3 regions of the Bradyrhizobium sp. WSM471 genome follow, and region 2 is predicted to be linked to each of the others. Evidence: predicted binding sites of a transcription regulator. Region 2 holds the regulator's gene; each other region holds the start of a gene.
The links. The regulator HrcA, encoded in region 2, represses chaperone genes, less so after heat shock. The targets are predictions, from matches to a motif close to GTTAGCACTCNCNNNNNGNGAGTGCTAAC.
Positions count from the first base shown of each region.

Region 1: the regulator HrcA is predicted to act here: its motif matches at 1,337-1,365, upstream of BRA471DRAFT_RS24090 (co-chaperone GroES).
Region 3: the regulator HrcA is predicted to act here: its motif matches at 1,499-1,527, upstream of groES (co-chaperone GroES).

Region 1 covers NZ_CM001442.1:5,316,982-5,320,255, forward strand. Annotated here, with positions in the region: gene BRA471DRAFT_RS24075 (tetratricopeptide repeat protein) at 1-40, shown strand, start outside; gene BRA471DRAFT_RS24080 (cupin domain-containing protein) at 53-592, opposite strand; gene BRA471DRAFT_RS24085 (usg protein) at 746-1,033, opposite strand; gene BRA471DRAFT_RS24090 (co-chaperone GroES) at 1,408-1,722, shown strand; gene groL (chaperonin GroEL) at 1,767-3,274, shown strand, end outside.
Region 2 covers NZ_CM001442.1:213,432-216,705, reverse strand. Annotated here, with positions in the region: gene rdgB (RdgB/HAM1 family non-canonical purine NTP pyrophosphatase) at 1-6, opposite strand, end outside; gene rph (ribonuclease PH) at 18-731, opposite strand; gene hrcA (heat-inducible transcriptional repressor HrcA) at 913-2,001, shown strand; gene grpE (nucleotide exchange factor GrpE) at 2,098-2,715, shown strand; gene pncA (bifunctional nicotinamidase/pyrazinamidase) at 2,853-3,274, opposite strand, start outside.
Region 3 covers NZ_CM001442.1:7,055,231-7,058,504, reverse strand. Annotated here, with positions in the region: gene groL (chaperonin GroEL) at 1-967, opposite strand, end outside; gene groES (co-chaperone GroES) at 1,113-1,409, opposite strand; gene BRA471DRAFT_RS32165 (hypothetical protein) at 1,723-2,244, shown strand; gene BRA471DRAFT_RS32160 (protein phosphatase CheZ) at 2,406-3,185, opposite strand.

The sequences.
Region 1 (3,274 bases), 2.7 Mb from region 2:
TCGCGCGATGTGGAAACGCTATTGCAACGACGGCGGCTGATCTCCGCCTCGCCTACGCCTTCAACTCCACGGTCCTGAACTCCGCCGGCAGGATCACCTCCAGCAGCTCGACGTCGTCCGAATAGTCCAGGATCATGTGCTTGATCTTCGGCGGCTGGGTCCAGGCGCTGCCTTGTTTCATCAGCGTCTCGCCCTCTCCGTCCATATAGGTCTTCACCCAGCCCTTGAGCACGTAGACCATCTGGAATTCGACGTCGTGGAAGTGCAGCTTCGACACCTCGTCCGGATTGCAAGGGCCTTGCAGCCGGATCACGTGCGCCTGCGCGAGGCCGTGGCTCGCGGCGGCGATGCCGAGATCGCGATACTTCGCGTAGGTGCGCAGACCGTCGGCCTTGAAGTCTTCCTCGCGGTGATGGCTGATCGCAATGCGCTGCTTGGGGCGCGCCGGTTTCTTGACGGATGACTTTGCCGGTGTCGCGCGAGCTTTCGCCTTCACCGCCTTGCGCGCCGAGGATCGTGCGGCGGGTTTGGCCCCGCTTCGCTTCTTCACCGCCGCCTGCGATGCGCTACGCGATTTTGCTTTCTTGGCCATGGGCGGTCTCCCCTGTTGTTATGGGGAGAGGCTAGCACAGAATGCGAAACCGCAGGGTGGGTTAGCGCTAACGTACCCACCACTTCTTTCCGCAACCGTTGAAGCATGGTGGGTTACGCTGACGCTAACCCACCTACAGCCCCGCGCTCGCCTTCAATGCAGCCGGAACACGCCGTCCACCGCACGCAACTCGGCCGGCTTGATCAGCTTGGAATGCGCCACTGTCACCGAGTGAAGCGGTCCGTCGAGCTTTTCCTGCCAGAACGCCAGGAAATCCTTCAGCGCCGGAAATTTCGGAAACATGTCATAATCCTGCCAGACGTAAGTCTGGAGCAGTGAGGGATGATCCGGCATCCGATAGAGAATCTGCGCGGTCGTCATTCCGTAACCCAGCAGCTGTTTCCGGAAATCGTCCGAAACGGCTCCACTCCGCAAGCCCATGCCAACCTCCTTTGCAGGAGCGCATTCAAGGGGTGGCTTTCCGGTGCGCCTTAAGAGCCACCCGCTGCTGATGCGCTCACATGAGAGAAATGTGACGCAAACTGACAATCCATCTCAAGCCCAAAAGTTTAACAAGCTGTTGAAATTCAACGCGTTAGCAGCAGATATGGCCCCGTGCTAATACGGGCGCCGAGCGCGATTAACGATGGAAAGAGATTTTGGCAGGCGGCGCTTCCGAGTGCTATTTTTCTGCTACAAGCCCTTGCTCCCGCCAAAATCCTGCCTTATCTCAGCTGTGCCTGTGCTAGCACTCGCCGGCACAGACTGCTAACAATCCAAAATTCCCAACTCGTGCAAAAGCTTAGGAGAACTGCATGAATTTCCGTCCGCTTCACGACCGCGTCGTGGTCAAGCGCATCGACGCAGAAGAGAAGACCGCTGGCGGCATCATCATTCCCGACACGGCGAAGGAAAAGCCCTCGCAGGGCGAGATCGTCGCCGTCGGCCCGGGTGGCCGCGACGAAGCTGGCAAGCTGATCCCGATCGACCTGAAGGTCGGCGACCGCGTGCTGTTCGGCAAGTGGTCCGGCACCGAGGTCAAGATCGACAACGTCGACCTGCTGATCATGAAGGAAAGCGACATCATGGGCGTCCTCGACGTCCCCGCTTCCAAGAAGAAGGCGGCCTAAGAGCCCCTCTCTCATCCAGTTAAACACCTAAGGAAAAAATCCAGATGGCAGCTAAAGAAGTCAAATTCTCCGTCGATGCGCGCGACAAGATGCTTCGCGGCGTCGACATTCTCGCCAACGCGGTGAAGGTCACGCTCGGTCCGAAGGGCCGCAACGTCGTGCTCGACAAGTCGTTCGGCGCTCCCCGCATCACCAAGGACGGCGTCACCGTCGCCAAGGAGATCGAGCTCGAGGACAAGTTCGAGAACATGGGCGCACAGATGGTGCGCGAAGTCGCTTCGAAGTCCGCTGACGCGGCCGGCGACGGCACCACCACCGCCACCGTGCTGGCCCAGGCGATCGTGCGCGAAGGCGCCAAGTCGGTTGCCGCCGGCATGAACCCGATGGATCTGAAGCGCGGTATCGACCTCGCGGTCGAAGCCGTCGTTGCGGACCTCGTCAAGAACTCCAAGAAGGTCACCTCGAACGACGAGATCGCCCAGGTCGGCACCATCTCGGCCAACGGTGACGCAGAGATCGGCAAGTTCCTCGCCGACGCCATGAAGAAGGTCGGCAACGAGGGTGTCATCACCGTCGAGGAAGCCAAGTCGCTCGAGACCGAACTCGACGTCGTCGAGGGCATGCAGTTCGACCGCGGCTACATCTCGCCCTACTTCGTCACCAACGCCGACAAGATGCGCGTTGAGATGGACGACGCCTACATCCTCATCAACGAGAAGAAGCTCTCCTCGCTGAACGAGCTGCTGCCGCTGCTCGAGGCCGTGGTGCAGACCGGCAAGCCGCTGGTCATCGTCGCAGAGGACGTCGAAGGCGAAGCGCTTGCGACCCTGGTCGTGAACCGTCTGCGTGGCGGCCTGAAGGTCGCTGCCGTCAAGGCTCCGGGCTTCGGTGATCGCCGCAAGGCCATGCTGCAGGACATCGCGATCCTGACCGGTGGCCAGGCGATCTCGGAAGATCTCGGCATCAAGCTCGAGAACGTCACGCTCAACATGCTCGGTCGCGCCAAGAAGGTGATGATCGACAAGGAGAACACCACGATCGTCAACGGCGCCGGCAAGAAGGCCGACATCGAAGCGCGCGTGGCTCAGATCAAGGCGCAGATCGAGGAAACCACCTCGGACTACGATCGCGAGAAGCTCCAGGAGCGTCTTGCCAAGCTCGCGGGCGGCGTCGCGGTGATCCGCGTCGGCGGCGCGACCGAGGTCGAGGTGAAGGAGCGCAAGGATCGCGTTGATGACGCGATGCATGCGACCCGCGCCGCGGTCGAGGAAGGTATCGTCCCGGGCGGCGGCGTCGCCCTGCTCCGTGCCTCCGAGCAGCTCAAGGGCCTGCGCACCAAGAACGACGACCAGAAGACCGGCGTCGAGATCGTGCGCAAGGCGCTCTCCGCGCCCGCTCGCCAGATCGCGATCAACGCCGGTGAAGACGGCTCCGTCATCGTCGGCAAGGTCCTCGAGAACAAGTCGTACGCCTACGGCTTCGACTCCCAGACCGGCGAATATGTCGACCTCGTCAAGAAGGGCATCATCGACCCGACCAAGGTGGTCCGTAC
Region 2 (3,274 bases):
ATGCATCGGGCTATTGACTACGCTACCGCCAGTTTCTGCAAGTCCACGAGACGCGCGACGCCCTTGCGTGCCAGCGCCATCAACGCCAGGAACTCGGCTTCCGTGAACGGCTCGCGTTCCGCGGTGCCCTGGACTTCGATGATGCGGCCATCGCCCGTCATGACGAAATTGGCGTCGGTATCGGCTTCGGAGTCCTCGGCATAGTCGAGGTCGAGCACGGGCGTGCCCTTGTAGATGCCGCAGGAGATCGCGGCGACGTTGTCGCGCAACACATTGGCCTTCACCATGTTGCGCGCCTTCATCCAGCTGACGCAATCGGCGAGCGCGACCCAGGCACCGGTGATCGAGGCCGTGCGGGTGCCGCCGTCGGCCTGGAGCACGTCGCAATCGACCGTGATCTGGCGTTCGCCAAGCGCTTCGAGATTGATGACGGTGCGCAGCGAGCGGCCGATCAGGCGCTGAATTTCGACGGTGCGGCCGCTCTGCTTTCCGGCGGAGGCCTCGCGGCGGGTGCGTTCCGAGGTCGCGCGCGGCAGCATGCCGTATTCGGCGGTGACCCAGCCGCGGCCCTGGCCCTTCAGCCATGGCGGCAGGCGGTCTTCCAGCGTGGCGGTGACCAGCACGTGGGTGTCGCCGAATTTCACCAGGCACGAACCTTCCGCATATTTGACCACGCCGCGCTCCAGCGTCACGGGGCGCAATTCGTCGGGCGCACGGCGGCTTGGCCGCATGGGAAATCCTCCAAAACTCTCGGAAAAGGGCTGTTGGCGGTGCTTGTAGGGGGGGTGAGGGTGGGCGGCAAGGGGGAAGATCGAGGCCTTCTTCACCTGCGATTTTCAATCCGCCAACGCCACGCTTGTCAGAAGCGTCCGGGATAGACAAATTACCTGTAGCTTAGAGGAGTTACGGTCTGTGGCCCATCACGATCCGATCCATCTGATCGCGCCGCGCGCGGGCCTCGCCCAGCTCAACGAGCGTTCCCGCGACATCTTTCGTCAAATCGTCGAAAGCTATCTCGCGACCGGCGAGCCGGTGGGCTCGCGCAATATTTCGCGCTTGATCGCCATGCCGCTGTCGCCCGCCTCGGTCCGCAACGTCATGGCCGACCTGGAACAGCTCGGCCTGATCTATGCCCCGCACACTTCCGCCGGCCGGCTGCCGACGGAACTCGGCCTGCGCTTCTTCGTCGATGCCCTGATGCAGGTCGGCGACCTCAATGACGGTGAACGGCAGGCGATCCAGAGCCAGTTGACCTCCGTCGGCCACGCGCAATCGGTCGAGGCTGCGCTCGAGGAGGCATTGACGCGGCTTTCCGGCCTGACCCGCGCGGCCGCCGTCGTGCTGACGCCGAAATCCAATGCGCGGCTGAAACATATCGAATTCGTCCGGTTGGAACCGGAAAAGGCGCTGGTAATCCTGGTCGGCGAGGACGGGCAGGTCGAAAACCGCGTGTTGACGCTGCCGCCGGGGGTTCCATCCTCGGCGTTGACCGAAGCCGGCAACTTCCTCAATGCGCGGATCCGGGGCCGGACCCTGGCCGAGGCCCGGCTGGAGCTCGAGACCGCGCTCGGAGAGGCGCGCACCGAGCTCGATCAGCTGACCCACAAGGTGATCTCGGCCGGCATCGCCAGCTGGTCGGGCGGCGAGAACGAGGACCGGCAGCTCATCGTCCGCGGCCACGCCAATCTGCTCGAGGATTTGCATGCGCTGGAGGATCTCGAGCGCGTTCGCCTGCTGTTCGACGATCTCGAGACCAAGCGCGGCGTGATCGACCTGCTCGGCCGCGCCGAAACCGCGGAAGGCGTGCGGATCTTCATCGGCAGTGAGAACAAGCTGTTTTCGCTGTCGGGCTCGTCCACCATCATCTCGCCCTATCGGGATGCCGCCGGCCATATCGTCGGCGTTTTGGGCGTGATCGGGCCGACGCGGCTGAATTATGCCCGCGTGATCCCGACCGTGGACTACGCTGCCCGCATCGTCAGCCGGCTCCTGGGGGGCTGACCGGCGTCTCCCCCGATCACGGGCGCTTGATTTTCGGCGCCCGAAGCACGATATCCGGGCCAGAAACCCCCTGAGACGAATGCGAAAAGAGAGCCGATGACCGATCGAGACCGGCAACCCGAAGACACGAGTGCTGCGGCCGGCGAGCCCGTGGTGTCAAAACCCTACATCATGCCCGACGATCCCGAGCCGGGCTCGGTCGAGCTTCTGCAGAAGGAAGTCGCCGAGGCGCGCGATCGCATGCTGCGGACGCTGGCCGAGATGGAGAATTTGCGCAAGCGCACCGCCAAGGAGGTCGCTGACGCCAAGCTCTACGGCGTCACGGGCTTTGCCCGCGACGTGCTCGACATCGCCGACAACCTCCAGCGCGCTCTCGATGCCGTTCCGGCCGAAGCCCGTGCGACGGCCGATGCAGGCCTCGCCTCGCTGATCGAGGGCGTCGAGTTGACCGAGCGCTCGCTGCTCAGCGCGCTGGAAAAACACGGCGTGAAGAAGTTCGATCCTCTGGGCCAGAAGTTCGACCCGAACTTCCAGCAGGCGATGTTCGAGGTGCCAGATGCATCGGTACCCGCGGGCACCGTCGTGCAGGTCATGCAGGCCGGCTACACCATCGGCGAGCGCGTGCTGCGTCCCGCCTTGGTCGGTGTCGCCAAGGGCGGCGCCAAGGCCGCGCCCGCTGCCAACAGCAACGAGCCGAACGGCGCGGCCAACTGATCCTCATGGCGAGAAGGCGCCAAGCGCCGTCTCGAACCATGTAGGCCGAGCTGCTGCAGCGAGGCCTTCAATCCTTCGAGACGCGCGCGAAGAAGCGCGCTCCTCAGGACGAGGGTCTTGCAGTTCGATCGCGCCTCTTACGCGCTCGCCGCGATATCCGCAGACTGGATCCGCTTCACGCCAGCCTTGGCCATGTCGGCCCAGGCTTTTGCGAGCGAACCCTGATTGTCGATGCCGCGGCACGCGTCTTCCACCACATAGACCTCGAAGCCCGCCTTGCGCGCGTCCAGCGCGGTCCAGGCGACGCAGAAATCCGTCGCCAGCCCCGCGACGAAGACGCGCTTGATCTTGCGCGCCTTCAGATAACCGGCAAGGCCGGTCGAGGTCTTGCCGTCGGCTTCGAGAAAGGCCGAATAGCTGTCAACGTCCTTGTGAAAACCCTTGCGGATGATGAGCTCGGCGTGCGGGATCGCAAGGTCTTTCGACAGCGCGGCGCCGTCGGTGCCCTGCACGCAATGGTCGGGCCACAGCACCTGCTTGCCATAGGGAAGATCGACGG
Region 3 (3,274 bases), 940 kb from region 2:
CCTTGCCCGCGCGCCCAAGCATCTTCACCGTGACGTTCTCGAGCTTCATGCCGAGGTCTTCGGAGATCAGCTGGCCGCCGGTGAGGATCGCGAGGTCCTCGAGCATGGCCTTGCGGCGGTCCCCGAAGCCCGGCGCCTTGACGGCGGCGACCTTCAGGCCGCCGCGGAGGCGGTTGACGACCAGGGTGGCCAGCGCCTCGCCCTCGACGTCCTCGGCGATGATGACGAGCGGCTTGCCCGACTGCACCACGGCTTCCAGCACCGGCAGCATGGCCTGCAGGCCGGACAGCTTCTTCTCGTGCAGGAGGATGTAGGCGTCCTCGAGCTCGGCGGTCATCTTCTCGGGGTTGGTGACGAAATAGGGTGACAGATAGCCGCGGTCGAACTTCATGCCCTCGACGATGTCCACCTCGGTGTCGAGCGACTTGTTCTCCTCGACGGTGATGACGCCCTCGTTGCCGACCTTCTGCATCGCCTGCGCGATCATCTTGCCGATGGCGGCGTCGCCGTTGGCCGAGATGGTGCCGACCTGGGCGACCTCGGAAGAGGCGGCGACCGGCTTGGCGCGCTTCTCGATGTCCTTGACGACGGCCGCAACCGCGATGTCGATGCCGCGCTTGAGGTCCATCGGGTTCATGCCGGCGGCAACCGACTTGGCGCCTTCGCGCACGATGGACTGGGCCAGCACGGTCGCGGTGGTGGTGCCGTCGCCGGCGAGATCGTTGGTCTTGGAAGCGACCTCACGCACCATCTGGGCGCCCATGTTCTCGAACTTGTCCTCGAGCTCGATCTCCTTGGCGACGGTGACGCCGTCCTTGGTGATGCGGGGCGCGCCGAACGACTTCTCGATGAGCACGTTGCGGCCCTTCGGGCCGAGCGTCACCTTGACGGCATTGGCGAGAATGTCGACGCCGCGCAGCATGCGATCGCGCGCGTCTCCGGAAAACTTGACGTCTTTGGCAGCCATGGTCTGCAATTCCTCTTCTTTTTCGTGATGTGTCTTGCTTATTGGGTCGCCTCATTCCGGAGTCCGCGATCGAACCCGGCGGAATGATGCATGCCCGGATCGAGTGACCCGGGCATGCATTCAGCGGCCGTTCAGGCGTCTGGCTTTAGGCCATCACGCCCATAATGTCCGACTCCTTCATGATCAGGAGCTCATCGTTGTCGATCTTGACCTCGGTGCCCGACCACTTGCCAAACAGCACACGGTCGCCGACCTTGAGGTCGATCGGGATCAGCTTGCCGGCCTCGTCGCGGCCACCGGGGCCGACGGCGACGACTTCGCCCTGGGACGGCTTTTCCTTGGCCGTGTCCGGAATGATGATGCCGCCCTTGGTCTTTGACTCGGCGTCGATACGTTTGACCACGACACGGTCATGCAGCGGACGAAATTTGGATTTAGTCATGAGGTTTCCCTTTGGAGGCTCGCTTCGGAAGGAGTGAAAGTGGGCGGGCGGCGCTTCCGTCCACCCTTCCCGAGGATCGATCGGCGCGCGTTAGCAATCCATCTTTCAGAGTGCTAATGGTGCGTCCGGGAATATGGCTTGGCCGCGATCCTGTCAAGCAAAGGTGGTTAAGCGATTGGTGAGACGGATATAGGATGGTGACATTGGAAACTTGTTCGGGGCGCCGGCGTATTAAAGGACGTCATTGCTCCGGCAGCGGTTTTGCGCTTGGCTGCGTCAGGGGTGCGGCCATGGTTTTGTCCGGGGGAATGCCATGATCAGTTCAGCTCACGCGCGCACGGTCGCCAATCTGGCGGCGGCTTCTTGCCTGGCGCTGCTGCTTGGCGCCTGCGGCGGCGGCATGAGCCTGCCGTCCTTTTCTTCGTCCTCACCGCCCCCCGAGGCCGAGCCCGGCACCGGTCCGGAAATGCCCGCGTCGATCCGCGCCGACGAGATCGTCGGGCGCTGGGGCCTCGCCTCGTTCCAGAACCCGGCCGACCGCGCCCGCACCGAGGCTGCCGCCCGGGCCCAATGCAAAAATCCTTATGTGATCACCGCCGGCTCCTCCGGCGGCGTGATCATGCATCTGGCGGACCAGGCAACACCGCAGGAGCTGCGGCTGAAGGGTTCGCCCAGCGGAAAGAACTATATCGGACCGGCGGGTCCGACGCCCGGCGAGCAGGACCGCGAGATCGTCTCCTTCGACGGCCGCGTCCTCATCACCCGCTTCATCGACAAGGACGCCGCCACCCGCTACGGCAACATGGTCTACGTCCGCTGCGCGCCGAGGGCGTGATCGCGGCGCCGGCCTAGCCACTCGTCATTGCGAGAAGCGAAGCGACGAAGCAATCCAGGCTGCCTCCGCGGATACAGTCTGGATTGCTTCGCTTCGCTCGCAATGACGAAAAAAACGCCGGCTCTCGCCGGCGTTTTGTTTTTCCGTAGTGTCGCGTCCGCTCAGTCGAACAGCGCGTCGATGTCGTCCTGCGAGGCGTGGCCGACGTCGCCGGCGAGCTTCGGGCCGTTGAGAAGCTTGTCGTCATCGCTGCGGGTGTCGACCTGCGGCACGACGTGGGACTTGATCGCGTCGACGCCGCCCCAGATCTCCATCATGGAATTGATGTGCTGCTCGATGAACTTCATCGTGCTCATGACCTTGCTGATGCGCTGGCCGGTCAGGTCCTGGAAGTTGCAGGCTTCGAAGATCGAGATGACGCGTTCCTGGATATCGTCGGCGAGCCGCTTCTGCTGATCGGCCGATTGCACCTTGGCCATCGCGCTGGCCGCCTGGTCGATCGACTCGGCGGCTTCGAGGATCTGCTGGGTTGCCTGTTCGGTGCCGCCGACGACCGCGCCGAGCTCGCCATTGACCTTGGCCATTTCGCCGCCGTCGAAGCTCTTGCCATGCAGTGTCGCGATCTCGCGCTTGGTACGGTCGATGGCGTCGTGGATGAGGTCGAGCTCGACCTTCAGCTTCTCGCACTGCTCGATCTGCGCCCGGTAGGTATCGAGCATGGTGCGGGCTTCGGAGAGCTCGTGGGCCGTGGAGGCGTCGATCGCCGCCATGGCGGCGCTGCCGGACAAGGGCGCGGTGCCCTTCGCCATCTGTGCACGGATCGCACGCAACTCGGCCATGATCTCGCTATGCATCGGCGCAGCCTCCTCAATCATTTCGGGGCTGGGCATCTCGCCGACAATAGCCTCCTCGACACGAAAACGTTTGCGGTGAATAGCCATCAAGAACTCCCCCCACCTCACTCACGCGTCTTTGTAGGCAGAAGCGATTTAACACGAAGTTCACAGCCGGAACTATCGTCCCGGTTGTG